DNA from 3 places in the Streptomyces sp. NPDC056160 genome. Region 3 is predicted to be linked to each of the others. Evidence: riboswitches for the same ligand, from Rfam matches in the RefSeq annotation. Region 3 holds a riboswitch; each other region holds the start of a gene.
What was found. Region 3 has a riboswitch for cobalamin ahead of cobN (cobaltochelatase subunit CobN). Riboswitches for the same ligand answer to the same signal wherever they lie in the genome.
Positions count from the first base shown of each region.

Region 1: it holds a riboswitch for cobalamin, as region 3 does, so the genes downstream of both, ACFC02_RS30050 (HoxN/HupN/NixA family nickel/cobalt transporter) here and cobN (cobaltochelatase subunit CobN) in region 3, are expected to answer to the same signal.
Region 2: it holds a riboswitch for cobalamin, as region 3 does, so the genes downstream of both, ACFC02_RS17800 (ribonucleoside-diphosphate reductase subunit alpha) here and cobN (cobaltochelatase subunit CobN) in region 3, are expected to answer to the same signal.

Region 1 covers NZ_JBHJUW010000102.1:21,870-31,842, forward strand. The annotation lists gene ACFC02_RS30015 (dihydrolipoamide acetyltransferase family protein) at 1-203, shown strand, start outside; gene ACFC02_RS30020 (NTP transferase domain-containing protein) at 277-1,227, shown strand; gene ACFC02_RS30025 (molybdopterin molybdotransferase MoeA) at 1,224-2,741, shown strand; gene ACFC02_RS30030 (potassium channel family protein) at 2,738-3,835, shown strand; gene ACFC02_RS30035 (NAD(P)H-quinone oxidoreductase) at 3,997-4,977, shown strand; gene ACFC02_RS30040 (FMN-dependent NADH-azoreductase) at 5,335-5,946, opposite strand; gene ACFC02_RS30045 (winged helix-turn-helix transcriptional regulator) at 6,103-6,501, shown strand; gene ACFC02_RS30050 (HoxN/HupN/NixA family nickel/cobalt transporter) at 6,751-7,890, opposite strand; cobalamin riboswitch at 7,920-8,104, opposite strand; gene ACFC02_RS30055 (ArsR/SmtB family transcription factor) at 8,185-8,544, shown strand; gene ACFC02_RS30060 (glycoside hydrolase family 13 protein) at 8,673-9,973, shown strand, end outside.
Region 2 covers NZ_JBHJUW010000042.1:36,566-46,538, reverse strand. The annotation lists gene cyc1 (epi-isozizaene synthase) at 1-435, shown strand, start outside; gene ACFC02_RS17820 (cytochrome P450) at 432-1,808, shown strand; gene ACFC02_RS17815 (helix-turn-helix domain-containing protein) at 1,837-2,802, opposite strand; gene ACFC02_RS17810 (hypothetical protein) at 2,896-3,168, shown strand; gene ACFC02_RS17805 (ribonucleotide-diphosphate reductase subunit beta) at 3,081-4,097, opposite strand; gene ACFC02_RS17800 (ribonucleoside-diphosphate reductase subunit alpha) at 4,097-6,466, opposite strand; cobalamin riboswitch at 6,588-6,755, opposite strand; gene ACFC02_RS17795 (GNAT family N-acetyltransferase) at 6,809-7,315, opposite strand; gene mctP (monocarboxylate uptake permease MctP) at 7,391-9,016, opposite strand; gene ACFC02_RS17785 (DUF3311 domain-containing protein) at 9,013-9,291, opposite strand; gene ACFC02_RS17780 (GntR family transcriptional regulator) at 9,495-9,973, opposite strand, start outside.
Region 3 covers NZ_JBHJUW010000082.1:7,225-17,197, forward strand. The annotation lists gene ACFC02_RS26635 (GNAT family N-acetyltransferase) at 1-15, opposite strand, end outside; gene ACFC02_RS26640 (hypothetical protein) at 39-695, opposite strand; gene cobN (cobaltochelatase subunit CobN) at 975-4,601, opposite strand; cobalamin riboswitch at 4,674-4,829, opposite strand; gene ACFC02_RS26650 (cobalamin biosynthesis protein CobG) at 4,875-6,239, shown strand; gene ACFC02_RS26655 (precorrin-8X methylmutase) at 6,236-6,913, shown strand; gene ACFC02_RS26660 (precorrin-2 C(20)-methyltransferase) at 6,910-8,397, shown strand; gene ACFC02_RS26665 (cobalt-precorrin-6A reductase) at 8,477-9,241, opposite strand; gene ACFC02_RS26670 (cobalt-precorrin-5B (C(1))-methyltransferase) at 9,337-9,973, shown strand, end outside.

The sequences.
Region 1 (9,973 bases), on a different contig from region 3:
ACCACCCCGAGGCGGCCATGCTCGGCGTCGGACGTATCGTCCCCAAACCCTGGGTGCACGAGGGCGAGCTGGCGGTCCGGCAGGTCGTCCAGCTCTCGCTCACCTTCGACCACCGGGTGTGCGACGGCGGCACGGCGGGCGGATTCCTGCGCTACGTGGCGGACTGCGTGGAACAGCCGGCGGTGCTGCTGCGCACCCTGTGACGCCAGTGCGCCCGGCGGGCCCCACGACCCGCCCGCGTTCCTCACGGTCACGGGCGGGACGCATACTCGGAGGGTGACCGCCTACGAGCATTCCGGCGCCCGGGACGTCCCGTTCGGCGACCCGCCGCCGGACCACGACGCCGTCGTGCTCGCCGGGGGAGAGGCGCGCCGGCTCGGTGGCGCGGACAAACCCGGTGTGCGCGTGGGCGGCCGGACCCTGCTCGACCGGGTGCTCGGCGCCTGCGCCGGGGCGCGCACCACCGTCGTCGTGGCCGGCCCCCGGCCCACGGCGCGGCCCGTGCGCTGGGCGCGCGAGGACCCGCCCGGCGGCGGTCCGCTCGCCGCGCTCGCCGCGGGTCTGCGCCACACCACGGCCGGTCTGGTCGTCGTCCTCTCCGCCGACCTGCCCTTCCTGCGGCCGGACGCGGTGCGGCACCTGCTCGCCGCCCTGGACGCGGGGAGTGCCGACGGAGTGCTGCTCACCGACGCCGACGGCCGCGACCAGCCGCTCGTGGCGGCCTACCGCGCCCCCGCGCTGCGCCGCGAACTGACGGCGCTCACCCGGGAACACGGCGCCCTCACCGGTCTGCCCCTGCGCCGGCTGACCGCGGCACTCGACCTCACCCGCGTCCCGGACGACGTAGCCTCCTTCGACTGCGACACCTGGGACGACATCGCCACCGCCAGGGCACGCATCAGGGAGCATGGGCACGTGCTGGATGAATGGATTTCCGCAGTCAAGGACGAACTGGGCATCGACCTGGACGTCGACACCGCCGTACTGCTCGATCTCGCCCGTGACGCGGCCCACGGAGTGGCCCGGCCCGCGGCGCCCCTGACCACCTTCCTCGTCGGCTACGCCGCCGCCCGGGCCGGGGCGGGCCCCGAAGCGGTCGCCGAGGCCGCCCGCAAGGCCGCGGCACTGGCCCTGCGCTGGGCGGACGAGGAGAGCACGGGCAGTGCGGGGGCGCAGGGCGACGTGGCCCCCGATGCCACGCCCGACACGCGCCCGGACGCCGGATGACGGCCCGCGGTGTGCGAACGGGCGAGGACGCCGAGGACCTCGACGTCGAGGAGGCGCTCGCGCTCGTGAACGAGAGTGCCGGCCACTTCCCCGGCAACGGCAACGGCGCCGGCAACGGCCACGGTGACACGTCGGCCCCCGGCGGCGCGGCATCCGCCGGTCACGCCACCCCGGGCCACGGCCTCTCCGGTCACCCCTCAGGCGGTCGTACCTCCTGCGGGGCACAGTCGGCCGGGCACGGTCCAGGCCCCGGAACCGGCCCCGCCACGGCCCCGCACACGCACGGCGCGCAGACGGGCCCGCACGGTCACGCGCAGTCCGTCGCCTGGCCCGCGGCCCGTGAGATCGCCGCCCGCGCCGTCCGTGCCGCCGCCCGCCGCTCCCCCGTCTCGGTCCCCCTGGACGCGGCCCTGGGCCTGGTCCTGGCCGGTCCCCTCGCCGCCCTCACCGATCTGCCCTCCTTCGACACCTCCGCGATGGACGGCTGGGCGGTCGCGGGACCCGGGCCGTGGGACGTGCGCGAGGGCGGTTCCCTGGCCGGGCACGCGCAGCCCGAGCCGCTGACCGACGGCGAGGCCGTACGGATCGCGACCGGCGCCCGCATCCCGCAGGACACCACGGCCGTGCTGCGCACCGAGCACGGCCGGACGGACGCCAAGGGAAAGCTGCACTCCGTCCGCGACCCGGGCCACGGCCAGGACATCCGCGCCCGCGGCCAGGAGTGCCGCACCGGCGACCAGCTGCTGCCCGTCGGCACCCTGGTCACCCCGGCGGTGCTGGGCCTGGCCGCCGCGGCCGGATACGACGCCCTCACCGCCGTGCCCCGGCCCCGGGTCGACGTGTTCGTGCTCGGTGACGAACTGCTCACCGAGGGCCTGCCGCACGACGGCCGGATCAGGGACGCGCTCGGTCCGATGCTGCCGCCGTGGCTGCGCGCCCTCGGCGCCGAGGTGGCCGGGGTGCGGCGGATCGGCGACGACGCCAAGGCCCTGCACCGGGCGCTCACCCGCTCCGAGGCCGACCTCGTCGTCACCACCGGGGGGACCGCCGCCGGCCCCGTCGACCACGTCCGCCCCACCCTGCGCCGCATGGACGCCGAGCTGCTGGTGAACGGCGTCCAGGTGCGCCCCGGCCATCCCATGCTCCTGGCCCGCACCAAGGAGAACCAGCACCTCGTCGGCCTCCCCGGCAACCCCCTCGCCGCCGTCTCCGGTCTGCTCACCCTCGCCGAGCCGCTGCTGCGCACCCTCGCCGCGCGCCCGGCCCCGGAGCCGTACACGCTGCCGCTGCGGGACGGGGTGCACGGGCACCCCGGCGACACCCGGCTCGTCCCCGTCGTCCTGCGGGGTGATCACGCGGTCCCGCTGCACTACAACGGCCCCGCCATGCTGCGCGGTGTCGCGGCGTCCGACGCGCTGGCCGTCGTACCGCCGGGCGGTCTCCGCGCCGGCCAGGAAGCCGAACTGCTGGATCTGCCCTGGGCCGCCGCCGGAATCGGAGTGTGTTTCACGTGAAACTTCCGGGCCATGACGCGATCGCCCGCCAGGCGGACGAACATCTCGTGACCCATCGGGTGAAACTCCCGAGGAAAGTGGTCGACCGTCCCATACGCCAGGTCGGGAAACGACTGGCCATGGCACTGCTCGTACTCGTCGTGACCGTCGTGGTCGTCTACGCCGACCGCGACGGCTACCACGACAACGCCGACAGCTCCGTGGACCTCCTCGACGCGGCGTACTACGCGACGGTGACCCTCTCCACCACCGGGTACGGCGACATCACGCCCGTCAGCGACAGCGCCCGGCTCACCAACATCCTCGTCATCACGCCGCTGCGCGTGCTGTTCCTGATCATCCTCGTCGGCACCACGCTCGAAGTCCTCACCGAGCGCACCCGCGAGGAGTGGCGTCTGAGCCGCTGGAGGTCCACCTTGCGCGAACACACCGTCGTCATCGGTTTCGGGACGAAGGGAAGGTCGGCGATCCAGACCGTCTGCGCGACCGGGCTGAAGAAGCAGCAGGTCGTCGTGGTCGACCCCAGCGCCAAGGTGATCGACGCCGCCACGGCGGAGGGATACGCGGGCATCGTCGGCGACGCCACCCGCAGCGAGGTGCTGAAACGGGCGGAGGTCCAGCGGGCGCGGCAGATCATCATCGCCACGCAGCGGGACGACACGGCCGTCCTGGTGACCCTGACGGCCCGGCAGCTCAACCGGGCGGTGAAGATCGTCGCCGCGGTGCGGGAGGAGGAGAACGCCCCGCTGCTCAAGCAGTCCGGGGCGGACGCCGTGATCACCAGCGCGAGCGCGGCGGGAAGGCTGCTGGGCCTCTCCGTGCTCAGCCCCGCCGCCGGCATGGTCATGGAGGACATCATCCAGCAGGGCAGCGGTCTGGACATCGTCGAACGGCCCGTCATAAAGGCCGAGGCGGGCCGCAGTCCACGTGAGATCGACGACCTCGTGGTGAGCGTCGTCCGCGGCCACCGGGTCCTCGGGTACGACGATCCGGCCGCCGCGTCCCTGCAGTTGACGGACCGCCTGATCACGATCGTCCGGGCCACCCCCGGCACCCAGGTCACCCCGGACACCCGCCCGCTGCCGCTGGACTGACCTCGGGGCCCGCGCGCACGGCACGCGACCTGCGCACCCACCCGCGACCGGCGCACCACCCCGCGACCGGCGCACCACCCCGCGACCGGCGGGCCGACCCGCGGCACGCGCGCGGGCCGGGGCCCGCGGCGCGGGGCCGGGCGAGGAGTAGCGTCGGCCCCATGCATGCGATCACGATTCCCGAACCCGGTGGGCCCGAGGCGCTGGTGTGGGACGAGGTGCCGGATCCCGTCCCCGGCGAGGGCGAGGTGCTGGTCGAGGTGGTGGCCGGCGCCGTCAACCGGGCCGACATCATGCAGCGCCAGGGCCACTACGACCCGCCGCCCGGCGCCTCCCGCTACCCCGGCCTGGAGTGTTCCGGCCGGATCAGCGCCCTCGGGCCGGGGGTGTCCGGCTGGGCGGTCGGCGACGAGGTGTGCGCGCTCCTCGCGGGCGGCGGCTACGCCGAGAAGGTCGCCGTCCCGGCCGGCCAGCTGCTGCCCGTCCCGCCGGGCGTGGACCTCAAGCAGGCGGCGGCCCTGCCCGAGGTGACCTGCACCGTCTGGTCGAACGTCTTCATGGTCGCCCACCTCCGCCCCGGCGAGACCCTGCTCGTGCACGGCGGCTCCAGCGGCATCGGCACCATGGCGATCCAGCTGGCCAAGGCCGCCGGCGCGCGGGTCGCGGTCACGGCGGGCACCAAGGAGAAGCTGGACCAGTGCGCCGAACTGGGCGCCGGCATCCTGATCAACTACCGGGAGCAGGACTTCGTCGAGGAGATCCGGCAGGCCACGGACGGGGCCGGCGCCGACGTCATCCTGGACAACATGGGCGCCAAGTACCTGGACCGCAACGTCCGGGCCCTCGCCGTCAACGGGCGGCTAGCGATCATCGGCATGCAGGGCGGCACCAAGGCCGAACTGGACATCGGCGCCCTGCTGGGCAAGCGGGCAGCGGTCAGCGCGACCTCGCTGCGAGCCCGTCCGCTCGACGAGAAGGCGGCCATCGTGGCGGCCGTCCGCGAGCACGTGTGGCCGCTGTTCGCTCAGGGGCACGTCAGGCCGGTCGTCGACCGGGAGGTGCCGATGCGGGAGGCCGCGTCCGCCCATCGGCTGGTGGAGGAGAGTTCCCACGTCGGCAAGGTGCTGCTGGTGGCCTCCTGATCGGCGCCGCGACACCGTACGGACCCGGCGCACCGAGCCCGGCGCCGGGTTCGACGGACGGTGCCGTCGGCCACGCCGGCGGTGTGCACGTAGTGCTGGTCGGCCACGACGCTCGGGGGAGACCTGGCTGCTGTCGGCCTTGATCGAGTGGCCGCTGTCCTGGCGGTGCCGGTCCGGCGCTCGGCGACGGGCAGCGAGAGGGCGGCCCGGGCAGTGCCCGTCGCGGTGAGGGTGAGGGCCGCGCGCCGCCATGAGGTGCGCGGTGGCGCGCGTGGACATCGTGAAGCACCTTTCCGGGTGAGCGGGCCGGAGCGAGCGGGCCGGAGCGAGCGGGCCGGAGCGTGCCGGCCTCGGGGCTCAGACCAGGAGCGCGGCGTGCTCCCGTGCGGATTCGGCGGCACGCCCCAGCGACTCGCGTTCCGACTCCTCGGCCTGCGGTACCAGGGCGGCCATGGCGGGGTTGACCGGGGCCATCGTCAGTTCGCGCGTGATGACCTCGACCTGCAGGCCGAGCCCGCCGCCCAGCACCGTCTCCAGGTAGTTGGTGTCGTGCTCGAAGCCGGCCCGCGGGGTGCCGGGGCGGTAGGAGCCGCCGCGCGACGCCGCGACCACGACGCGCTTGCCGGACGGCGGCACGCCCTCGCCGAAGGTGCGCCCGGCCAGGATGATCTGGTCCAGCCACGCCTTGAGGGTGGAGGGGATCGTGAAGTTGTACATGGGGGCGCCGATGACGAGGACGTCGGCCTTCTCGAACTCGGCGATGAGTTCCTCGCGCAGCGGGGGGAGGGACTCGGCGGTGACGGTGGCGGCGTCCAGGTGCGGCACCGGGTCGGCGGCCAGGTCGCGGTAGATGACGCTGCCCTGCGGGTGCGCCTCCTGCCAGGTCTTGCGGAAGGCGTCGGTGAGCCGGCGCGAGCCGGAGTTCTCCAGCGGGAAGAGGGACGAGTCGATGTGCAGCAGGACGGCCATGGAAGGTGCTCCTCGGGTGGGCCGCGCGGGGCACGGCGGGGGTGGTCCGGGCGTGCGGAGGCACCCGGATTCGTATGTCAGCTTCCTCAGCTGCTTACGAAATTACAGTACCCCACTTTTTCGTAGTAAATGAGCGGTGGGCGGTACCATGGGCGCATGACAGTGGAGCGACAGGACGCGGGGCAGTGCTCGGCGGCGGGCGGTGCGGTCGAACGCGTCTTCCTGCTTCTCGGCAAACGCTGGAACGGCGTGATCCTCGCCAGCCTCATGAGCGGTCCCGGCCGCTTCGCCGAACTGCGCCGCGCCGTCAGCGGGATCAGCGAGCGCATGCTCTCCGACCGCCTCGCCGAACTCGGGGAGGCCGGCCTGGTCCGCCGTGAGGTGGACGCCGGCCCGCCCCTGCGCGTCTCCTATCAACTCACTCCCGCGGGCGAGGCCCTGAGGCCGGCCCTCCAGGAACTGGGCGGCTGGGCCGAGCGGTTCCTCGGGACGTCCGAGCAGGACGGCTGCCCCTCCCTGCGGCAGCAGGAAGCCGAGGACACCCGGAACGCGTGACGTCCCCGCCCTACGCTCCTACGTGCCTTCGGCACCACGGTCCGGCCGGGGCGTGTTTCGAAAGTCCCTCCCCCGGCCTTCGGCCGGGAGGTGCCCCCAGCCCCGCGGCGTCTGGCACGCGCGCTCGCCGCGTTGTCGGGATCGTCCACGTACGCCCGGTACGCGGACGACCCTCCGCCTTGCGATCGCACGCACCGGACGCCGCGGGGCCCGCCCTCCGGGCGGACGGCGCTACATTCGAAACACGCCCTAGTCGGCCGCCTCCCCCGCTCCGGCCCCCACCGCCCAGCGCTGCTCGACCCTGGCGACCTTCCAGTACGCCAGCGCCGCCGCCCACACCACCACGAACAGGATGACGATGACGTAGCCCACGTGGTCGAGGTCGAGTCCGGCGATCCAGCCGGTGACCGTGTCGCTCAGGTCGAGCTTGTCGTGCAGGACGCCGACCAGCTCGATCGTGCCGATGAAGAAGGCGACCGCGATGGACAGGCCGGTGATGGTCAGGTTGTAGAACACCTTGCGGACGGGGTTGGAGAACGCCCACTGGTAGGCGAAGTTCATGAACGTGCCGTCCAGGGTGTCGAACAGGCTCATGCCGGCGGCGAACAGCAGGGGCAGGCAGAGGATCGCGTACCAGGGCAGTCCGGCCGCCGCGCCGGAGCCGGCCATCACCATCAGCGTGACCTCGGTGGCGGTGTCGAAGCCGAGGCCGAAGAGGAAGCCGAGCGGGTACATCTGGCCGGGCCGGGAGATCGACCTGGTGAGGCGGCCCAGGATCCGGTTCATGAACCCCCGTGAGTCCAGGTGGGCCTCCAGCTCCCGCTCGTCGTAGGTGCCCGCGCGCATCGCCCGGAACACCTTCAGGATGCCGGCGAGGGCGACCAGGTTGAGGGCGGCGATCAGGTAGAGGAAGGTGCCCGAGACGGTGGTGCCGACGATGCCGAGCGTCTGGTGCGTACGGGAGTCGTCGTTCATCAGGGTGCCCGCGAGCTGGGCGCCGCCCGCCACCAGCGCGGCCATGGCCACCACCACGCTGGAGTGGCCCAGCGCGAACCAGAAGCCCACCGAGACCGGCCGCTTGCCGTCGGCCATCAGCTTGCGGGTGGTGTTGTCGATGGCGGCGATGTGGTCGGCGTCGAAGGCGTGCCGCATGCCGAGCGTGTAGGCGGTGACGCCGAGGCCGATACCGAAGGCCTTGCTGCCGACCTGGTAGTGCTCGGGGACGACGAGCAGGAACAGGATGCCGAAGGCGACGACGTGCAGGGCGGCTATCACCGCCATCAGGCCCGCGGTCTTGAGGGTGTCCTCACGGCGCCAGCGGAAGGTCGCCGCGGGGGCGGGCCCCCCGGGGGCGGCGGCCGGCGTCGGGGCAGGCTTGGGCAGGGTCATCCGGTATCACGCTCCAGCACCTCGTGGATCACTTCGTGAGCTGCCGTGGCCGGTCTCCTGGCTTAGGGTCCGTACGTCCTCCCTCCCTGCCTTCCCGGTCGTGCGACCAGTGGCCCGGCGGATGCCGGACGGAAGGGGAACTCCCCGATCACAGTGGCGAGGGCCGCGTCGGCTTCGCACCGACTTCCCGAGCACCACGGCCCGCCCACGGTAGAGGGAGGGACCGTCGTCTGCATAGCTGCATACCTGCGCAGGTACGGAAGATCACACATCGGTGCCTGCGAGGATGGGGGCATGCATCTCGTCCCTGCCGACCGCTCGGACCGCCGCACCATCGACGGCCACCGGGTGTGCGACGCCATCGCGGCGATCGGGGAGCCCGGTCACGTCCGCGCGTGGGCGGAGCGCTTCTCGCTGCTGGCCGACCCCAAGCGGCTCGCCCTGCTGCTGGCCCTGCACCGCACCGGCCCACTGGCCGTCTCCGACCTCGCCGTCGCCACCGGCATGAACGACCCGGCGGTCTCCCAGGCCCTGCGCCTGCTGCGCGCGGCGGGCACCGTCCAGGGCGAGAAGGAGGGCCGCGTGGTGCGCTACCGCCTGGTGGACGAGGACGTACGGCACCTCCTGGAGCACTGCGCGGCGGACACGGACTGACGCCGGCACCGGGGTGACGGCGCGCCCCGCCGGTCGCCCCCTGTGCCCAGGTACCACCCCACGTGTTCGCTTTTCCGCGGATCTGGACAGATTCTCTGTGTCGCTCCGACGCACGAAGAGGAGACCGCGTGACCGACCGCACCGACGACGTGCCGCCCGACCTGTCCTCCCGCAGTCCCGACTGGTGGCGGCAGGCCGTCGTCTACCAGGTCTACCCCCGCAGCTTCGCCGACGCCGACGGGGACGGACTCGGTGACATCCGGGGCGTCACCCAGCGGCTGACGCACCTCGCCGCCCTCGGCGTGGACGCCGTGTGGCTCAGTCCGTTCTACCCCTCCGAACTGGCCGACGGCGGCTACGACGTCGCCGACCACCGGGACGTCGACCCGCGTCTGGGCACCCTCGACGACTTCGACGCGATGGTCACCGAGGCGCACCGCCTCGGTCTGAAGGTGATCGTCGACATCGTCCCCAACCACTCCTCGCACCGGCACCGCTGGTTCCAGGAGGCGCTGCGGGCCGGACCGGGCTCCGCCGCCCGCGCCCGGTACGTCTTCCGCGACGGGCGCGGCGCGCACGGTGAACTGCCCCCCACCGACTGGCAGTCCGTCTTCGGCGGCAGCGCCTGGCAGCGCGTGCCCGACGGGCAGTGGTACCTGCACCTGTTCGCGCCCGAGCAGCCGGACTTCGACTGGCGCGACGAGGAGGTCCGCGCCGACTTCCGCACCACCCTGCGGTTCTGGTCGGACCGGGGGGTGGACGGCTTCCGCGTCGACGTGGCGCACGCCCTGGTCAAGGACCTCGACGAGCCGTTGCGCGACGTCGGCGGCATCGGGGCCACCGGCGAGGACGCGCTGCCGCACGTCGAGCCGGGCAGCCACCCGTACTGGGACCGCGACGAGGTCTACGAGATCTACCGCGACTGGCGCAAGATCTTCGACGCCTACACGCCGCCCCGCACGGCGGTCGCCGAGGCCTGGGTCCCCGACGCGCGGCGCGCGTTGTACGCCCGGCCCGACGAACTGGGCCAGGCCTTCAACTTCGAGTACCTCCAGGCCGGCTGGGACGCCGGGGAGCTGCGCCGCACCATCGCCGCGTCCCTGGCCACCGCGCGGGCCGCCGGTGCCTCGGCCACCTGGGTGCTGTCCAACCACGACGTGGTCCGGCACGCCTCCCGGCTGGTGCTCCCGCCGGGCACGGACGAGAACGCCTGGCTGCTGTCCGGCGGCCGCGCGCCCGCCGTGGACGGCGCGGCCGGGCTGCGCCGGGCCCGCGCGGCGACCCTGCTGATGCTGGCCCTGCCCGGTTCGGCCTACCTCTACCAGGGCGAGGAGCTGGGCCTGCCCGAGGTGGCCGACCTGCCCACCGAGGTGCTCCAGGACCCGATCTGGGAGCAGACGGGCCACCTCCGCAAGGGCAGGGACGGCTG
Region 2 (9,973 bases), on a different contig from region 3:
GCCGTCCGGAAAAACCCCGCGTACCGGCGCCCGGCCCTGCTCAGCCAGGAATTCGCCGCCTGGTACAACGACCTGTGCTCCCTGCCCAAGGAAATAGCGGGTGACGAGGTGCACAACCTCGGGATAAGTCTCGTCAAACACGAGAGGCTGAGTCTCGAGGAATCCATCGCGGAAATCCGTCGCCGGGTCGAGGAATGCATCACTGAATTCCGTGCGGCGGAGCAGGAGGCATTGACTTTCGCTGACGGTCTCGCGGACGGCACGGTGCGGGGAAAGGAACTGAGTTCAGCCGTGCGGGCCTGCCTCGGTAATATGCGCAACTGGTTCAGTTCCGTCTACTGGTTCCACCACGAGTCCGGCCGGTACATGGTCGACGACTGGGACGACCGGTCCACGCCCCCGTACGTCGACAACGAAGCGGCAGGTGAGAAATGACCGTCGAGTCGGTGAAGCCCGAGGACGGGTCGCGCACGGCCCCCCGGCTGAGCGAGCCCCCGCTGGCCGGAGGCGCGGTCCCGCTCCTCGGCCACGGCCTGAGGCTGGCCCGCGACCCGCTGGCCTTCCTGGGCGGGCTGCGCGACCACGGCGACATCGTCCGCCTCAGGCTCGGCCCCAAGACGGTGTACGCCGTCACCGCGCCCGCCCTCACCGGGGCGCTGGCGCTCAGCCCCGACTACATCATCGCGGGCCCGCTGTGGGAGTCCCTGGAGAGCCTGCTCGGCAAGGAGGGCGTGGCCACCGCGAACGGGCCGCTCCACCGCCGCCAGCGGCGCACCATCCAGCCCGCCTTCCGGCTCGACGTGATCCCCGAGTACGGGCCGATCATGACCGAGGAGGCGCACGCCCTGGTGGAGCGCTGGCGCTCGGGCGAGGTCCTCGACGTGACCGCGGAGTCCTTCCGCGTGGCCGTGCGCGTCGCCGCCCGGTGCCTGATGCGCGGCAGTTACATGGACGCCCGCGCCGAGCGCATCTGCGCGGCCCTCGCCACCTTGTTCAGCGGCATGTACCAGCGCATGGTGGTGCCGCTCGGCCCCCTCTACAAGGTGCCGGTCAGGTCCAATCGCGAATTCAATCGCGCATTGGCCGATTTGCATCTCCTGGTCGACGAGATCGTCGCCGACCGCCGGGCAAGCGGTCAAAAACCGGACGATTTGCTGACGGCTTTGCTGGAGGCGAAGGACGAGAATGGCGAGCCTATTGGGGAGCAGGAGATCCACGATCAGGTCATCGCGATACTCACGCCGGGCAGCGAAACTGTCGGTTCCATGGTCATGTCGCTGCTTCTCGTCCTCACCGAGCACCCGGATCTCGGCGACAAGATCCGCGACGAGGTGAAAACCGTGGTCGGTGACCGGCCCGTCGCATTCGACGACGTCCGAAAACTGAGGTACACAGCGAATGTCGTCGTGGAGACAATGCGGCTCTATCCCGCGGTCTGGATTCTGACCCGCCGCACGGTCGCCGACACCGAGCTGGGCGGCTGGCGCATCCCGGCCGGCGCGGACGTCATCTACAGCCCGTACGCCATCCAGCGCGACCACCGCTCCTACGACCGGCACGAGGAGTTCGACCCGGACCGCTGGCTCCCGGAGCGGGCCAAGGAGGTCCCCAAGCACGCGATGAGCCCGTTCAGCGTGGGCAACCGCAAGTGCCCGAGCGACCACTTCTCGATGGCCGAACTCACGCTGCTCACGGCCGCGATCGCCGGCGCCTACCGCTTCGAGCAGGCGCCCGGCTCCGACCCCAGGCCGCGCATCGGGATCACGCTGCGCCCGCGCCGCCTGCTGCTGAACGCCCTGCCCCGCTGACACCGCCCGCCCACCGGCGAGCGTGCGTTCAGGCGGCCTGCGGGCCCCTGAACGCACGCCGGTAGGCGTTCGGCGTGGTGCCCAGCGCGCGGACGAACTGGTGCCGCAGCGCCGCCGCCGTGCCGAACCCGGCCCGGTCCGCGATCGCGTCCATCGTCTCGTCCGTGGCCTCCAGCAGGTCCTGCGCCAGCAGCACCCGCTGCCGCAGGATCCAGCGGTACGGGGTCGTGCCCGTCTCCTGCTGGAAGCGGCGGGCGAAGGTGCGCGGCGACATGTGGGCGCGGGCGGCGAGCTGCTCGACCGTGACCTCCTCGCCGAGGTGCCGCTCCATCCAGACCAGCACCTCGCCCACGGTGTCGCAGCGGGACTTGGGCAGCGGACGCTCGATGTACTGCGCCTGCCCGCCGTCGCGGTGCGGCGGCACCACCATCCGCCGGGCGATCTTGTTCGCGACCTCCGGCCCCTGCTCCTTGCGCACGATGTGCAGACAGGCGTCGATGCCGGCCGCCGTGCCGGCCGAGGTGATCACCGGGTCCTCGTCGACGTAGAGCACGTCCGGCTCGACGGTGGCGTGCGGGTACTGCCGGGACAGTTCCGCCGCGTGGTGCCAGTGCACGGCGCAGCGCCGCCCCTGAAGCAGCCCGGCCGCGCCCAGCACGAACACCCCGGAGCACACGCTCAGCACCCGCGAGCCCCGGTCCACGGCCCGGCGCAGGGCGGCCAGCAGCTCGGGCGGGTACACCCGGCTGGCGAAGTCGTTCCCGGCGGGGACGGCGATCAGGTCGGCCTCGTCGAGCCGGTCGAGTCCGTACGGGGTCGCGACGCTCAGACCGCCGACATGGGTGCCCAGCGACGGCCCCTCGGCGGAGACCACCGCGAAGTCGTACACCGGGAGTCCGTCGTCGCTGCGGTCGATGCCGAAGACCTCGCAGACCACACCCAGCTCGAAGGGATGCACGCCGTCCAGCAGGACGGCCGCCACGTTCTGCAACATGCCACCAGTGTGCCTCGCAAGTGGCAGGAATTTGAAGGTCTGCGGCAGTCCTGCCACTCACGCACGGGCGTGCCCGGCGCGAGAGTGGTGTGCATGAACGCAGACCAGACAGAAGCCCTGATCGGAATGGCCGCCACCTTCGGACTCCTGGTCCTGATGGCGCTGCCCTCGATGCTCGGAGTCCTGCGCGACAAGCGCATCGACCGCAGCATCAGGCAGGCACAGCAGGCCCACCGGGACCAGGAGTACCGCGAGGCACAGGCGCGGCGCGAGAAGGCTCAGAAGTCCTCGTCCAGGTCGACGGTGCCCTCCACCGCCACCTGGTACGCCGACGGACGCCGCTCGAAGAAGTTGGTCAACTCCTGAACCCCCTGCAGCTCCATGAAGGAGAAGGGGTTCTCGGAGCCGTACACCGGAGCGAGACCGAGCCGCGTCAGACGCTGGTCGGCCACACACTCCAGGTACTGCCGCATCGAGTCGGTGTTCATGCCCGGGAGGCCGTCACCGCACAGGTCGCGCGCGAACTGCAGCTCGGCCTCGACGGCCTCCCGCAGCATGTCGGTGACCTGCTGCTCCAACCCGTCGTCGAAGAGGTCCGGCTCCTCCTTGCGGACGGTGTCCACCACGTCGAAGGCGAACGACATGTGCATCGTCTCGTCGCGGAACACCCAGTTGGTGCCCGTGGCCAGGCCGTGCAGCAGGCCGCGGCTGCGGAACCAGTAGACGTAGGCGAAGGCGCCGTAGAAGAACAGCCCCTCGATGCAGGCGGCGAAGCAGATCAGGTTGAGCAGGAAGCGCCGGCGGTCCGCCTTGGTCTCCAGCCGGTCCAGCTTCTCCACCGAGTCCATCCACTTGAAGCAGAACTCGGCCTTCTCCCGGATGGACGGGATGTTCTCCACGGCCGCGAAGGCCGCCGCCCGGTCGTCCGGGTCGGGCAGGTAGGTGTCGAGCAGCGTCAGGTAGAACTGGACGTGCACGGCCTCCTCGAACAGCTGCCTGCTCAGGTACAGGCGCGCCTCGGGCGAGTTGATGTGCTTGTAGAGCGTGAGTACCAGGTTGTTGGCGACGATCGAGTCGCCCGTCGCGAAGAACGCGACCAGCCGGCCGATCAGGTGCTGCTCGCCGGGGGAGAGCTTGGCGAGGTCGGCGACGTCCGAGTGGAGGTCGACCTCCTCCACGTGCCAGGTGTTCTTGATCGCGTCCCGGTAGCGCTCGTAGAAGTCGGGGTAGCGCATGGGGCGCAGGGTCAGCTCGAAGCCCGGGTCGAGCAGGTTCGTGTTTCGGGTGCTGGTCATCACTGGCATGCCTCGCAGGACTCGGGGTTCTCAAGGGAGCAGGCGACCGCGTCGGGGTCGGCGACCTGCTGGACGGGGACGGCGGCGGGGGTCTGCGCCCGGGCCGCGCGGGCGATCCGGGTAGCCGGTCGCGAGCGCAGGTAGTACGTCGTCTTCAGGCCCTGCTTCCAGGCGTAGGCGTACATCGAGGAGAGCTTGCCGATGGTCGGCGTCTCCAGGAACAGGTTCAGCGACTGCGCCTGGTCCAGGAACGGGGTACGGGCGGCGGCCATGTCGATCAGGCCGCGCTGCGGGATCTCCCACGCCGTGCGGTACAGCCGCCGCACGTCCTCGGGGATCCACGCGAAGTCCTGCACCGAGCCGTTCGCCTCGCGCAGCGCCTCCCGGGTACGGGCGTCCCACACGCCGAGCGTCTTGAGGTCGCGCACCAGGTAGGAGTTGACCTGGAGGAACTCGCCCGAGAGCGTCTCGCGCTTGAACAGGTTGGAGACCTGCGGCTCGATGCACTCGTAGACGCCCGCGATGGAGGCGATGGTGGCGGTCGGCGCGATCGCCAGCAGCAGTGAGTTGCGCATGCCGACGGCGGCGATCCGCTCGCGCAGGGCCGCCCAGCGCTCGGGCCAGGCGAGGTCCACGTCGTAGTGGTCGGGGTGCAGCACACCGCGCGCGGCGCGGGTCTTCTCCCAGGCGGGCAGCGGGGCGTTCCGTTCGGCGAGGTCGGCGGAGGCCTCGTAGGCGGCGAGCATGATCCGCTCGGCGATCCGGGTCGACAGCGCTTTCGCCTCGGGCGAGTCGAAGGGCAGCCGCAGCTTGAAGAAGACGTCCTGGAGGCCCATCGCGCCCAGGCCCACCGGCCGCCACCGGGCGTTGGAGCGGGCGGCCTGCTCGGTCGGGTAGAAGTTGATGTCGACGACCCGGTCCAGGAAGGTGACGGCCGTGCGGACGGTCTCGTCCAGCCGCTCCCAGTCGAGGTCCCCGCGCTCGGGGTCGGCGAAGGCGCCGAGGTTGACGGAGCCGAGGTTGCAGACCGCCGTCTCGCCGTCGTCGGTGACCTCCAGGATCTCCGTGCAGAGGTTCGAGGAGTGGATGACGTGGCCCGGCTCGGCCGTCTGGTTGGCGGTGCGGTTGGCGGCGTCCTTGAAGGTCATCCAGCCGTTGCCGGTCTGCGCGAGGGTGCGCATCATCCGGCCGTACAGCTCACGGGCGGGCAGGGTCTTCTTCGCGAGCCCGGCCGCCTCGGCCGCGCGGTAGGCCGCGTCGAACTCCCCGCCCCACAGGTCCACCAGTTGAGGCACGTCGGCCGGGGAGAACAGCGACCACTGCCCGTCGGCGTCGACGCGGCGCATGAACTCGTCCGGGATCCAGTGCGCCAGGTTCAGGTTGTGGGTGCGGCGCGCGTCCTCGCCGGTGTTGTCGCGCAGCTCCAGGAACTCCTCGATGTCCGAGTGCCAGGTCTCCAGGTAGACGGCCGCCGCGCCCTTGCGCCGGCCGCCCTGGTTCACGGCGGCCACCGACGCGTCGAGGGTCTTCAGGAACGGGACGATGCCGTTGGAGTGCCCGTTGGTGCCGCGGATCAGCGAGCCGCGCGAGCGGACGCGGGAGTAGGCGATGCCGATGCCGCCGGCGTGCTTGGAGAGCCGGGCCACCTGGTGGTAGCGGTCGTAGATGCTGTCCAGCTCGTCCTTGGGGGAGTCGAGCAGGTAGCAGGAGGACATCTGGGGGTGGCGGGTGCCGGAGTTGAAGAGCGTGGGGGAGGAGGGGAGGTAGTCGAGGCGGCTCATGAGCCCGTGGAGCGCGGCGACTTCGTCGACGGCCCGGGGGCTGTCGTCCTCGGCGAGCCCGCTGGCCACCCGCAGCATGAAGTGCTGTGGCGTCTCGATCACCTTGCGGGTGATCGGGTGCCGCAGCAGGTAGCGGCTGTGCAGGGTGCGCAGCCCGAAGTAACCGAAGCGGTCGTCGGCGGCCGGGTCGGCCAGCGCGTCCAGGCGGGCGGCGTGCAGGCGGACGAACGCGGCGGTCCGGTCGGCGATCAGTCCCTCGCGGTGGCCCGTGGCCACCGACTCGGTGAAGGACGTGACGCCCTGCGAGGCCGCCTCGGCGCGGATGGAGAGCGTGAGCAGACGGGCGGCCAGCCGCGAGTAGGCGGGGTCCTCGGAGATGAGCCCGGCCGCCGCCTCGGTGGCCAGCTCCCGCAGCTCCGCCTCGTCGGCGTGCGCCGACCGGCCGCGCAGCGCGGCGGCGGCGACCCGGCCGGGGTCGGCGTCGGGGAGGTCGGCGGTCAGCTCGGTCAGGGTCCGCAGCAGCGCGGCACCGGGACCGTCGTTCTCCAGGCCCGTGGCTGAGGCCGGATCGGCTGGCGCGATGGTCACTTGGGGCTCTCCCTCGCTCGGCACGGGGCCTCGCCGAGGGCAGGGGGCAGCACACGAGCGCACACGGCGCCGCGTCCACCGGCCCATTCCACGAGGCCCGGACGTCAGGCACCCGGACCGGACGGCCGGGCGCACTGTCGGCAGGTCCTCGGACTGACGCTCGTACACGGCCTTGAGGGCATATGTGTACGAGTACACCGTTGCGGGACAGTTCCGGATTCGCACCGGATTCCCCTGCGACGACAGCGAGCATGAGCATACATCTTGTGCCGGGTGCGGAAGCCACCCCCATATGTTGTGCCTGGGATGTGTCGCGTCGACTGCGGAGGGTGTCGGTCGCTGTCAGAGCGCCAACGCGTAGGTGAGCAGCGTGATGTCGTCCAGGTCCGGCAGCGGGTTCCAGTCCCGCTGCGGGGTGCGGACGAAGCCCAGGCGCTCGTAGAGGCGGTGGGCGGCGTGCATGGTGCGCTGGGTTGACAGCACGAGGCGCGCACAGCCCTCGGTGGCCCGCGCCCGGTCCAGGCAGGCCCGCACCAGCGCCTCACCCGCGCCCCGGCCGCGTGCGGCGCGCGCGACCGCGAGCATGCGTATCTCGGCCTCGCCGGGTCCGGCGATGTCGGCCATGGCGCCGCCGGACGGCACGAACGCGACTCCGCCGAGCACCGCTTCGTCCGCCACGGCCACCAGCACCTCGGCGGCGGCCGCCCGCTTGGCGACGTCCCTCAGCTCGCTCAGGTAGGGGTCGCTCTCCCCGAAGTCCAGCAGCCCGTCCTGGAGATAGGCCTGGGCGGTGATCTCACCGAGGGTGTCGTACTCGCCGGGCTCGGCCGGCCTGATCACGAGGTCCATGGGGCCGAGTGTGCCGCACGGGTACGACAACGGGCCGCCGGTCTTCCCGGCGGCCCGTGCCCTGGTTCCGGCAGCTCAGTGAGCGCTGCCCGCCGTGGCCGGCGGGAGTTCGACCGCGACGCCGGGGTCACCCGCGTCGGCGGTGTAGTCCTGCGGGCTGGTCTCGTCGACGCCCTCGGGGGCCTTCAGCGCCTTCAGGACGAAGGTCAGGACGACGGAGACGACGACGTTCAGGGCGAACGCCGTCATGCCGATGTAGCCGATCTCGCCGATGCCCGGGATCTCCTTGGCCGAGCCACCGAAGTGCTTCTGCGTCGGCGAGGCGACCCCGTAGGCCGCGACCGTGCCGTAGACCATGCCGACGGCCCAGCCGGCCAGCAGTGCCCAGCGGTGGAACCAGCGGGTGAACAGGCCGCCCACCAGCGCCGGGAAGGTCTGCAGGATCCAGATGCCGCCCAGCAACTGGAAGTTGATCGCCACGGTCTTGTCCATGGTCAGGACGAAGACCAGCGCGCCCACCTTCACCAGCAGCGAGACCAGCTTGGAGACCCGGGTCTCCTGCTCGGCCGTCGCGTCCGGCTTGATGAAGTCCTTGTAGATGTTGCGGGTGAACAGGTTCGCCGCCGCGATCGACATGATCGCCGCCGGGACCAGCGCCCCGATGCCGATCGCCGCGAAGGCGATGCCGGTGAACCAGTCCGGGAACATGTCCTCGAACAGCTGCGGAATGGCCAGCTGCCCGTTCTGGACCTTCACGCCCGCCGCGATCGCCATGAAGCCCAGCAGCGCCAGCAGGCCCAGCATCAGCGAGTACAGCGGCAGGATCGTGGTGTTGCGGCGGATCACCTCACGGCTGCGCGAGGACAGCGTGGCGGTGATCGAGTGCGGGTACATGAACAGGGCGAGCGCGGAGCCGAGGGCGAGGGTGGCGTAGGTCCACTGGCTCGCCTCGCCCGGCACGACCGCGCCGCGTGGTTTGCCGGTGGCCGGATTCGTCTGGCTGAACGCGTGGGCGGCCTTGGCGAAGATGTCGTCGAAGCCGCCCAGCTTGATCGGGATGTAGATGATCGCGACCGCGATGACGATGTAGATGAGCGCGTCCTTGACGAACGCGATCAGCGCCGGGGCGCGCAGTCCCGAGGAGTACGTGTACGCCGCCAGCACGCCGAAGGCGATCAGCAGCGGCAGGTCCTTCACGAACCAGTTGGTGTTCTCGCCGCCGCCCACGCCCATCACGTCGAGCACCGCCTGGATGCCGACCAGTTGGAGCGCGATGTACGGCATGGTGGCGAGGATGCCGGTGAGGGCGACCGCCAGGGACAGGCCCTTGGACCCGAACCGGCCGCGTACGAAGTCCGACGTCGTCACGTACCCGTGCTTGTGCGAGACCGACCACAGCCGCGGCAGGAAGGTGAAGATCAGGGGGTAGACCAGGATCGTGTACGGCACCGCGAAGAACCCGGCCGCGCCGGTCGCGTAGATCGCCGCGGGCACCGCCACGAACGTGTACGCGGTGTAGAGGTCGCCGCCGAGCAGGAACCACGTGATCCACGTGCCGAACGACCGGCCGCCCAGACCCCACTCGTCCAGGCTCTCGTTCTCCGCCCGGCGCCAGCGCGCGGCCAGGAACCCCATGACGGTGACGAGCAGGAAGAAGAAGATGAAGACGCCGAGCGCGACGCCGTTGACGCCGTCCTTCACCGGGTCGCACCGCCCTTCGGGGAGGCGGTGTCCGCCGAGCGGCGACCACGCTGGTCGAGCTGCCACAGCCGGTAGGCGATCACCGTGAGGACCGTGGAGATGACCACCCACAGCATCTGGTACCAGTAGAAGAACGGGATGCCGATGAACGTGGGCCCCACCTTGGCGTACGAACCGACCCACAGCATCGCCACGAACGGCGCGACGAGGCAGAGGCCGATGACCACCCGCAGGGGTGTCACCACCCCTTTGCCCACTCCTGGCCCATCTGACATGTCGGCTCCGTCCCCTCGCTGGTCAGCCGTGCGATTGCGCAGGCAATCTAGGTCACGGTGACAAGTGAACGGAACCCCTTGTCCGCATACCGGTTGCGCGTCCCTCGCCCGGCCGCCGCCCGGGTGCTTCCCGGCCGCCGTCCGGGCACCGGCCGCGGGGGCGGGGTGCGCGGCGGGCGGGGCCGGTCCGGCGGCCCGGGAGGTCAGTCCATCGGGCGCTTGAGCCGTGCCACGAACTTGTAGCGGTCGCCGCGGTACACCGAGCGCACCCACTCCACGGGCTGGCCCGTGCGGTCCTGGGAGTGCCGGGAGAGCAGCAGCATCGGCAGGCCCACGTCGGTGCCGAGCAGGCCCGCCTCGCGCGGGGTGGCCAGCGACGTCTCGATGGTCTCCTCGGCCTCGGCGAGGTGGACGTCGTAGACCTCGGCCAGGGCGGTGTAGAGGGAGGTGTACTTCACGAGGCTGCGGCGCAGCGCGGGGAAGCGCTTGGCGGACAGGTGCGTGGTCTCGATGGCCATCGGCTCGCCGTTGGCCATGCGCAGCCGCTCGATGCGCAGGACGCGGCCGCCGGTGGTGATGTCGAGCAGGTCCGCGAGCCGGTCGTCGGCGGTGATGTACCCGATGTCCAGCAGCTGCGAGGTCGGCTCCAGGCCCTGGGCGCGCATGTCCTCGGTGTAGGAGG
Region 3 (9,973 bases):
AACTTGATGACGCACCTCGTGCGACCTCCGCTGCCGATCTAGGCCTTCGCCGCGCAGATCGTGTCATAGGGCCTGCCGATCGCCATGGTCAGCTCCATGGGCTCGGTGGTACCCGAGGGGCATTTCGCGCGGCCCTCGACGAGGGCGAGCACCTTGTAGGTCTGCGAGCCCTGGGAGGTGCACGGCACCTCCCTGGCCGTGGAGGTCACGCAGTCGCCCTTGACCAACTGGCCGCCGCCGGCGCCCGGGTCCCCGGGGTGGTCCGCCGACAGGTTGCGCCCGCACACCGTCTTGGTGTGGATGCCGCCGCCCTTGCGGCTGCCCGAACCGAAGGAGACGCTCACCCGGATGATGACGTCCGTGCCGCCCGGGCACTGGATGGAGTCGGGCAGGATGCTGCCGTCCATGACCGCGACGGCCTTGAAGGTGGCGTGGGAGTCGCCGCAGCCGTAGGCCTTGTAGCCGTCCGGCGCGTCGTCGGGGTCGGGTCCGCCGCAGTCGCCCGCCTTCCAGTCCCCCGAGTGGTGGGACCCGGACGAGGAGGAGGACGAGGACGACGAGCCGTCGTGTCCGAAGAGTTCCGAGGCCCCGAACCCGAGGCCGATGACCACCGCGAGGGTGAGCAGACTCGGCAGGCAGCCCCGCCCGCGTGAACGGCGTGCGGGCGCCGTGGGCGTTCCCCCGTGATGAACCATGACCGTGTCCCCCGATGACCGAGCCCTGACGACAACGCGGTGCGCACAGGGGGACGCCCTGCGCGCCGTGCGTGGTTCCTTCCGCGGCCCCCCGGAGTGACGCGGCGGTCAGGGGCGAGCAGCGGGCCGCCGCCGTGTTCCTCGGCGGCGGACATCGGGCGGACGAGCCGCACGACTCGGCGACCGCGTCCGCCGGCGCTCCCACGCCGTCCTTCTCCGGCGGGGCGCCCGCTCACGGTCCGCCCCGCCGGACCCGGATTCCCGGCTCCCCGCGCCGGGTCAGTCCTCGCCCTCCAGGTGTCCCTCCGTCTCCAGGTACACCTGCCGCAGCTCCTCCAGCACGGCCGGGTCGGGCTTGGCCCACATCCCCCGCGACTCCGCCTCCAGGAGCCGTTCGGCGATGCCGTGCAGCGCCCAGGGGTTGGCCTGCCGCAGGAACTCGCGGTTGGCCGGGTCGAGGACGTACGCCTCGGTGAGCCGGTCGTACATCCAGTCGGCGATCACGCCGGTCGTGGCGTCGTAGCCGAACAGGTAGTCCACCGTGGCGGCGAGTTCGAAGGCGCCCTTGTAGCCGTGGCGGCGCATCGCCTCGATCCACTTGGGGTTGACGACGCGGGCGCGGAAGACGCGGGAGGTCTCCTCGGTGAGGGTGCGGGTGCGGACCGTCTCGGGGCGGGTGGAGTCGCCGATGTAGGCCTCGGGCGCGGTGCCGCGCAGGGCGCGGACGGCGGCGACCATGCCGCCGTGGTACTGGAAGTAGTCGTCGGAGTCGGCGATGTCGTGCTCGCGGGTGTCGGTGTTCTTCGCCGCCACCGTGATGCGCCGGTAGGCCGTCTCCATCTCCTCGCGGGCCGGCCGGCCCTCCAGGCCCCGCCCGTAGGCGTAGCCGCCCCAGACGGTGTAGACCTCGGCCAGGTCGGCGTCCGTGCGCCAGTCGCGCGAGTCGATGAGCTGGAGCAGGCCGGCTCCGTAGGTGCCGGGCCGCGAGCCGAAGATGCGGGTGGTGGCGCGGCGTTCGTCGCCGTGGGCCGCCAGGTCCGCCTGGACGTGCGCCCGTACGTGGTTCGCCTCGGCGGGCTCGTCCAGGCCCGCGGCCAGTCGTACGGCGTCGTCCAGGAGGGCGACGGTGTGCGGGAAGGCGTCCCGGAAGAAGCCCGAGATCCGCAGGGTGACGTCGACGCGGGGACGGCCCAGCTCCTCGGCGGGGACGGGTTCGAGGCCGGTGACGCGACGGGAGGCGTCGTCCCAGACCGGGCGGACGCCCAGCAGCGCCAGTGCCTCGGCCACGTCGTCGCCCGCGGTGCGCATGGCGCTGGTGCCCCACAGGGACAGGCCGACCGACGCGGGCCACTCGCCGTGGTCGGTGCGGTAGCGCTCCAGGAGGGAGTCGGCGAGGGCCTGTCCGGTCTCCCAGGCGAGGCGGGAGGGGATGGCCCTCGGGTCGACGGAGTAGAAGTTGCGGCCGGTCGGCAGGACGTTGACCAGGCCGCGCAGCGGGGACCCGGAGGGGCCCGCCGGGACGAAGCCGCCGGCCAGCGCGTGCATGACGTGGTCGATCTCGGCGGTGGTCCCGGCCAGGCGGGGTACGACCTCGCGGGCGGCGAACTCCAGGACCGCGCGGACCTGTTCGCCGTGCTCGGTGGGGACGGCGGACGGGTCCCAGCCGGCGTCCTCCATCGCCTGGACCAGTGCGCGGGCCTTCTCCTCCGCCGCGTCCGCGCTGGTGCGGGTGGCGGCGGACTCGTCCAGGCCCAGGGCCTCGCGCAGCCCCGGCAGGCTGGTGGTGCCGCCCCAGATCTGCCGGGCGCGCAGCACGGCGAGGACGAGGTCGACCCGCTGGGGGCCCTGCGGCGCGGCGCCCAGGACGTGCAGGCCGTCGCGGATCTGGGCGTCCTTGACCTCGCAGAGCCAGCCGTCGACGTGGAGCAGGAAGTCGTCGAAGCCGTCGTCGTCCGGGCGGTCTTCGAGGCCGAGGTCGTGGTCGAGGCGGGCCGCCTGGATGAGCGTCCAGATCTGGGCGCGGATCGCCGGCAGCTTGGCCGGGTCCATGGCGGCGATCTGGGCGTGCTCGTCGAGGAGTTGTTCCAGGCGGGCGATGTCGCCGTAGGAGTCGGCGCGGGCCATCGGCGGGACGAGGTGGTCCACGAGCGTGGCGTGGGCGCGGCGCTTGGCCTGGGTGCCCTCGCCGGGGTCGTTGACCAGGAAGGGGTAGACCAGCGGGAGGTCGCCGAGGGCCGCGTCGGGTCCGCAGGCCGCCGACAGGCCGGCGTTCTTGCCGGGCAGCCACTCCAGGTTGCCGTGCTTGCCGAGGTGGATCATCGCGTCCGCGCCGAACCCGCCCTCGTCGCGCGCGGCGGCGATCCAGCGGTAGGCGGCGAGGTAGTGGTGGGAGGGCGGCAGGTCGGGGTCGTGGTAGATGGCGACGGGGTTCTCGCCGAAGCCGCGCGGCGGCTGGATGAGGATCAGCACGTTGCCGAAGCGCAGGGCCGCCAGGACGATGTCGCCGTCCGCGTCGCGGCTGCGGTCGACGAACATCTCGCCGGGTGCCGGGCCCCAGTGCTCCTCCACGGCCGTGCGCAGTTCCTCGGGGAGGCCGGCGTACCAGCGGCGGTAGTCGGCGGCCGGGATGCGTACCGGGTTGCGGGCCAGTTGTTCCTCGGTGAGCCAGTCCTGGTCGTGGCCGCCCGCCTCGATGAGCGCGCGGATCAGTTCGTCGCCGTCGCCGGAGGCCAGCCCGGGCACGTCGCCGTCACCGAGGTCGTAGCCGTCGGCGCGCAGACGGCGCAGGAGGGCGACGGCGCTGGCGGGGGTGTCCAGGCCGACCGCGTTGCCGATGCGGGAGTGCTTGGTCGGGTAGGCCGACAGGACCAGGGCGAGGCGCTTGCCGGCGGGCGGGATGCGGCGCAGCCGCGCGTGGCGCACGGCGATCCCGGCGACGCGGGCGGCGCGCTCGGGGTCGGCGACGTAGGAGGGCAGGCCGTCGGCGTCGATCTCCTTGAAGGAGAAGGGCACGGTGATCAGACGGCCGTCGAACTCGGGTACGGCGATCTGGCCGGCCGCGTCCAGCGGTGAGACGCCCTCGTCGTTCTCCTCCCAGGCCGAGCGGGAGCCGGTCAGGCACAGGGCCTGGAGGATCGGCACGTCCAGCGCGGCGAGCGCGCCCGCGTCCCAGGACTCGTCATCGCCGCCGGCCGACGCCGCGGCGGGTTTGGTGCCGCCCGCGGCCAGCACGGTCGTCACGATCACGTCGGCGGCGCGCAGTTCCTCGACCAACTCCGGTTCGGGCGCCCGGAGGGAGGCCACGTAAAGGGGAAGGGGCCGCCCGCCGGCGTCCTCCACGGCGTCGCACAGCGCGTGGACGAAGCCGGTGTTGCCGCTCATGTGGTGGGCGCGGTAGTAGAGCACGGCGACGGTCGGGCCGCCCGCGGGCCCGGTGGCCTCGCGGGGCAGCGCTCCCCAGCTCGGGGCGGGCGCGGGCGCCTCGAAGCCGTGCCCGGTGAGCAGCACGGTGTCGCAGAGGAAGCGGGCGAGGTGCTCCAGGTTGGCGGGGCCGCCGTGGGCGAGGTAGGCGTGGGCCTCGGCGGCGATGCCGACGGGGACGTTGGAGGCGGCCATCAGCTGGGCGTCGGGGGCCTGTTCGCCGGTGAGGACGACGACCGGGCGGCCGTCGGCGAGCAGCAGGTCGAGGCCTTCCTGCCAGGCGCGGACGCCGCCGAGGAGGCGTACGACGACCAGGTCGGCGTCCGCCATGAGGGCGGGCAGGTCGGCGAGGGCCAGACGGGCGGGGTTGGCGAAGCGGTACGGGACGGGGCCGCCCGCGGCCCGGGCGCTGAGCAGGTCGGTGTCGGAGGTCGACAGGAGCAGGATGCGGGGGGACGGCGGCTGTTCTCCGGCTGGGTGCGACATGCGGCGTCCTGCCTTCCTCGGGGTGTCCACGCCCCGGGTGGTGTCGGAATGGGGGTCTCCGCTGCTCGGACGGGCCGAGATCCGGGAGAAGGGGAGTTCCTGACTCACCCGGTTCTTCCTGGAACCGGGCTCACAGTGGCGGGACCGCGCCGGATTCGCACCGGGCTTCCTCCCCTGTCGCCGTCGTGGCGATGGCGGACCGGATGGTCCGCCGAGAAGCATAGTAAGGGCCGTCGTAGCAGGGCAGGGCATACGTGCGGTGTGATCGTAGGTATGCTCGCCGCCATGTCCACGGCTGCCCTCCCCCCGACGTCCCAGGCCGCCCCGGCCGGACGGGACCGTGACGACGCGTGCCCGGGTACGCTGCGGCTGCACGCGGCGGACGACGGCGCGGTGGCCCGCGTCCGCGTACCCGGCGGCGTGCTGGACGTCGGCGGGGCCGAGGCGCTGGCCGAGGCCGCGCGGCGCCTGGGCGACGGCGCACTGCACCTGACCTCGCGCGGCAACGTCCAACTGCGCGGGCTGCGCGCTGAGCACGGCCCCGAACTCGCCGGTCTGCTGGAAGCGGCGGGCCTGCTCCCCTCGCGCGGCCACGAGCGGGTGCGCAACGTGGTCGCCTCGCCGCTGTCCGCCCTGGACGACCGCGGCCTGCGGGACGTGCGCCCCTGGCTGTCCGCTCTGGACGCGCTCCTGTGCGCGAGCGAGGCCGCGCGGGCGCTGTCGGGGCGGTTCCTGTTCGCGCTCGACGACGGCCGCGGCGACGTGGCCGCGCTCGGCGCCGACGTGACCGTGCGGGCGACCGGCGGCGAAGGTGCGCAACTCGCCCTCGGCGCGGCGGGCGAGGCGCTGGCCCTGTCCGCCGGTGACGTGCCGCGGGCGATGGTGGCGGCGGCGGAGACGGTCGTCGAGGCGGCGCGGGAGCAGGGGATGCGGGCCTGGCGGGTCGGTGACGTGCCGCTGCCCGCCGGCGAACTGCTCCGGCTCGTCGCCGGACGTCTGACCGCCGAGGGACTGGCCTGCGCGCCGCAGCCGCGGGAGAGCGCGCACTGCGCGGGCCCGCCGCCCGGATCCGTCGGCGGGGCCGGCGGCGGTGCCCTGTCGGTGCACGTCCCGCTCGGCCGTCTGACGGCGCTCCAGTGGCGGGAGTTGACGCGGACCGCTGCCCGCGCGGGCGGCGAACTGCGTCTGACGCCGTGGCGCGGGGTCGTCGTCCCCGTACCGGAGGGGACCGCGTCGCCCGCCGTGCCCGATACGTCCGCCACGCTCGACGCACTGGCCGCCACCGGTCTCGTCACCGGCCCCGGCTCGGCCTGGCCGCGGGTGGGTGCCTGCGTGGGGCGGCCCGGCTGCGCCAAGGCGCACGCCGACGTCCGGGCGGACGCCACCGCCTCGCTCGGCGCGCTCGGCCCGCGCGGCCTTCCCCTGTACTGGTCCGGCTGCGAACGGCGTTGCGGACGGCCCCCCGGCGACCGGATCGACCTGGTCGCGACCGAGGACGGCACCTACCAGGTGACCCGGGTGTCCCAGGCACCGCCGGCTTCCCAGGCGCCGGCCACGGCGCCCGCGCCCCGTGCCCCCTCCGTCGTCCTGGACGACCCACGTCAACTCGCCGCCGCCCTGGCGGCGTTCACCTCATGACCCGTACGACCACGACCACCGAGAGCAGCGAGAAGAACACCGTGACGCCCTACGACTACGAGAAGGACGGCGCGGCCATCTACCGCCGGTCCTTCGCCACCATCCGCGCGGAGGCGGACCTCGCGGCTCTGCCCGCCGACGTCAGCCAGGTGACGGTCCGGATGATCCACGCCTGCGGGATGGTCGACCTGGTCCGCGACATCGCGTACACGCCGTCCGTGGTGGCCCGCGCGCGCGAGGCCCTGCGGGCCGGCGCGCCCATCCTGTGCGACGTGCAGATGGTGGCCAGCGGCGTCACCCGCAAGCGGCTGCCCGCCGACAACGAGGTGCTCTGCACGCTCTCCGACCCGGCCGTCCCCGAGCTGGCGGCGAAGCTGGGCACCACGCGCAGCGCCGCCGCGCTGGAGCTGTGGCGGGACCGGCTGGAGGGCTCGGTGGTCGCCGTCGGCAACGCGCCCACCGCCCTGTTCCGGCTCCTGGAGATGATCGAGGAGGGCGCGGGCCGTCCGGCCGCCGTCATCGGCGTGCCGGTCGGTTTCGTGGGTGCCGCCGAGTCCAAGGACGCGCTGGCCGCGCACTCCTCGGGCCTGGAGCACCTGGTGGTGCGGGGCCGCCGGGGCGGCAGCGCGCTGGCCGCCGCCGCGCTCAACGCGATCGCGAGTGAGGCGGAGTGAGCGGGCGACTGTACGGGGTGGGGCTCGGCCCCGGTGACCCGTCGCTGATGACGGTACGCGCGGTGGAGGCCATCGCCGGGGCGGACGTGATCGCGTACCACAGCGCACGGCACGGCCGGTCCATCGCCCGCTCGATCGCGGCCCGGCACATCCGCGCCGACCACGTCGAGGAGGCGCTGGTCTACCCCGTCACCACGGAGACCACCGACCACCCCGGCGGTTACCGGGGCGCCCTGGAGGAGTTCTACGCGCAGGCGTCGGCGCGGCTCGCCGCCCATCTCGACGCCGGCCGCAGCGTCGCGGTCCTCGCCGAGGGCGACCCGCTCTTCTACGGCTCCTACATGCACCTGCACAAGCGGCTCGCCGACCGCTACGAGACGGAGGTGATCCCCGGTGTCACGTCCGTCTCGGCCGCCGCGGCCCGCCTGGGCACCCCGCTCGTCGAGGGCGAGGAGGTGCTGACCGTCCTGCCCGGCACCCTGCCCGAGGAGGAGCTGACCGCGCGGCTGGCCGCGACGGACTCGGCGGTCGTGATGAAGCTGGGCCGCACCTTCCCCAAGGTGCGGCGCGCCCTGGAGGGTTCGGGGCGGCTGGAAGAGGCCCGGTACGTCGAGCGGGCCACGATGCCCGGGGAGCGGGTCGGCGCGTTCGCGGACATGGACGCGGATTCGGTGCCGTACTTCTCGGTGGCCGTGCTGCCCAGCCGCGTCGACGCCGAACGCCCGGTGCGGGAGCGGGGCGAGGTGGTCGTGGTCGGGACCGGCCCGGCCGGGCCGCTGTGGCTGACCCCCGAGACGCGGGGCGCGCTGGCCGCGGCCGACGACCTGGTCGGCTACACCACCTACCTGGACCGGGTGCCCGAGCGCGCCGGCCAGCTCCGGCACGGCTCGGACAACCGGGTGGAGGCCGAGCGCGCCGAGTTCGCGCTGCAACTGGCCCGGCGCGGACGCCGGGTGGCCGTCGTGTCCGGCGGCGACCCCGGCATCTTCGCGATGGCCACGGCCGTCCTGGAGGCCGCCGCCCGGCCCGAGTACGCCGAGGTGCCGGTGCGGGTGCTGCCGGGCGTGACCGCGGCCAACGCCGCCGCGGCCCGGGCCGGCGCCCCCCTCGGCCACGACTACGCCACGCTCTCCCTCTCCGACCGGCTCAAGCCCTGGGAGGTCATCGCCGAGCGTCTGCGCGCGGCGGCCTCCGCCGACCTGGTGCTGGCCCTGTACAACCCGGGCTCGCGCAGCCGTACGTGGCAGGTCGGCAAGGCCCGCGACCTGCTGCTGGAGCACCGGTCACCGGACACGCCCGTGGTGGTCGCACGGGACGTGGGCGGCCCCGGCGAGCGGGTGCGGATCGTACGGCTCGCCGCCCTGGACCCGGCCGAGGTCGACATGCGCACGATCCTGCTGGTCGGCTCGTCCCAGACGCGGGTCGTACGGCGCGCAGACGGCCAGGAGGTCGTCTGGACACCCCGCCGCTACCCGGAGGCATGAGCCGGGACGCGGGGCCCTCCGCACCACGCACGGTGGGCCCCGCGTCCCGGGCGAGCCAGGCCGCCGGGGCGGCGTGGGGTCAGCCGCCGGTTGGGGGAACGGGCCCGCCGGTCAGCTCGCCGAGCCACCGCACCGCCTGCTCCGGGCCGGTGGCGACCGGGACGCCCCCGGGCACGGCCGGCCGCCGCACCATGACCACCGGCAGCCCGGCCTCCCGGGCGGCCGTCAGCTTGGGCGCGGTGGCCGCTCCCCCGCTGTCCTTGGTGACCAGGACGTCGATACGGTGGCGGCGCAGCAGCGCGCGTTCCCCGTCCAGGGCGAACGGGCCGCGGTCGAGCAGCACTTCCATCGCCCGCGGGTGCGGCGGCTCGGGCGCGTCGACGGACCGTACGAGGAACCACAGGTCGTCCAGGGCGGCGAAGGCGGCCAGGCCGGTCCGTCCCGTGGTGAGGAACACCCGCCGCCCGAGCGCGGGCAGCATCTCGGCCGCCGCCTCCAGCGAGGCGGCCTCGTGCCAGCGGTCGCCCGCGACGGGGACCCAGCCGGGGCGGCGCAGGGCGAGCAGGGGAACATGGGCGGTGGCCGCGGCCCGCGCCGCGTGGAAACTGATCGTCCCGGCGAAGGGGTGGGTGGCGTCGATGAGCGCGTCGACCGCGTGGTCGACCAGCCACGCCGTCAGCCCCTCCGTCCCGCCGAAGCCGCCGACGCGGACCTGTCCGGGCGGCAGCCGGGGGCCGGCGACGCGTCCGGCGAGGGAACTGGTCAGTCTGGTCCCGGGCGTGCCGTGGAGCAGTTCGGCGAGGCGGCGGGCCTCGGTGGTGCCGCCGAGGATCAGGACGTGCATGGGAACGGGTCCGTTCATGATGAGCAGTGAGCAGTGAGGAACACGACGTGGGCAGGGTGAGCGGCGGGAGCACCGCGGGCACGGACGGACAAAGCGTGCCGCAAGCGCGGGGCGGCGGCCCGGCGGCGGCCGTCAAGGGCGGGCGGCGCGGCCAGTTGGAGCACACCGGGCTGCGGCCCGGCTGGACCACGGGTGCCTGCGCGACGGCGGCCACGACGGCCGCGTACACCGCGCTGCTGACCGGCGAGTTCCCCGACCCGGTGACCATCACCCTGCCCAAGGGGCAGACGCCGTCGTTCGCACTGGCGGTGGAGGAACTGACCGGCGACTGCGCCATGGCGGGGGTGGTCAAGGACGCCGGGGACGATCCGGACGTCACGCACGGGGCGCTGGTGCGTGCCACGGTCCGGGCGCTGCCCGCCGGTTCGGGGGTGGTGTTCAGGGCGGGGCCCGGCGTCGGCACCGTGACCCGGCCCGGCCTGCCGCTGCCGGTCGGTGAGCCCGCCGTCAATCCCGTCCCGCGCCGGATGATGCGTGATCATGTCGCCGAGGTCGCCGCCCGGCACGGGGGCGGCGGCGACGTCGAGATCACCGTCTCCGTCGACGACGGCGAGGAGATCGCCCGCTCCACGTGGAACCCCCGGCTCGGCATCATCGGCGGTCTGTCCGTCCTCGGCACGACGGGCATCGTCGTGCCGTACTCGTGCTCGGCCTGGATCGACTCCATCCGCC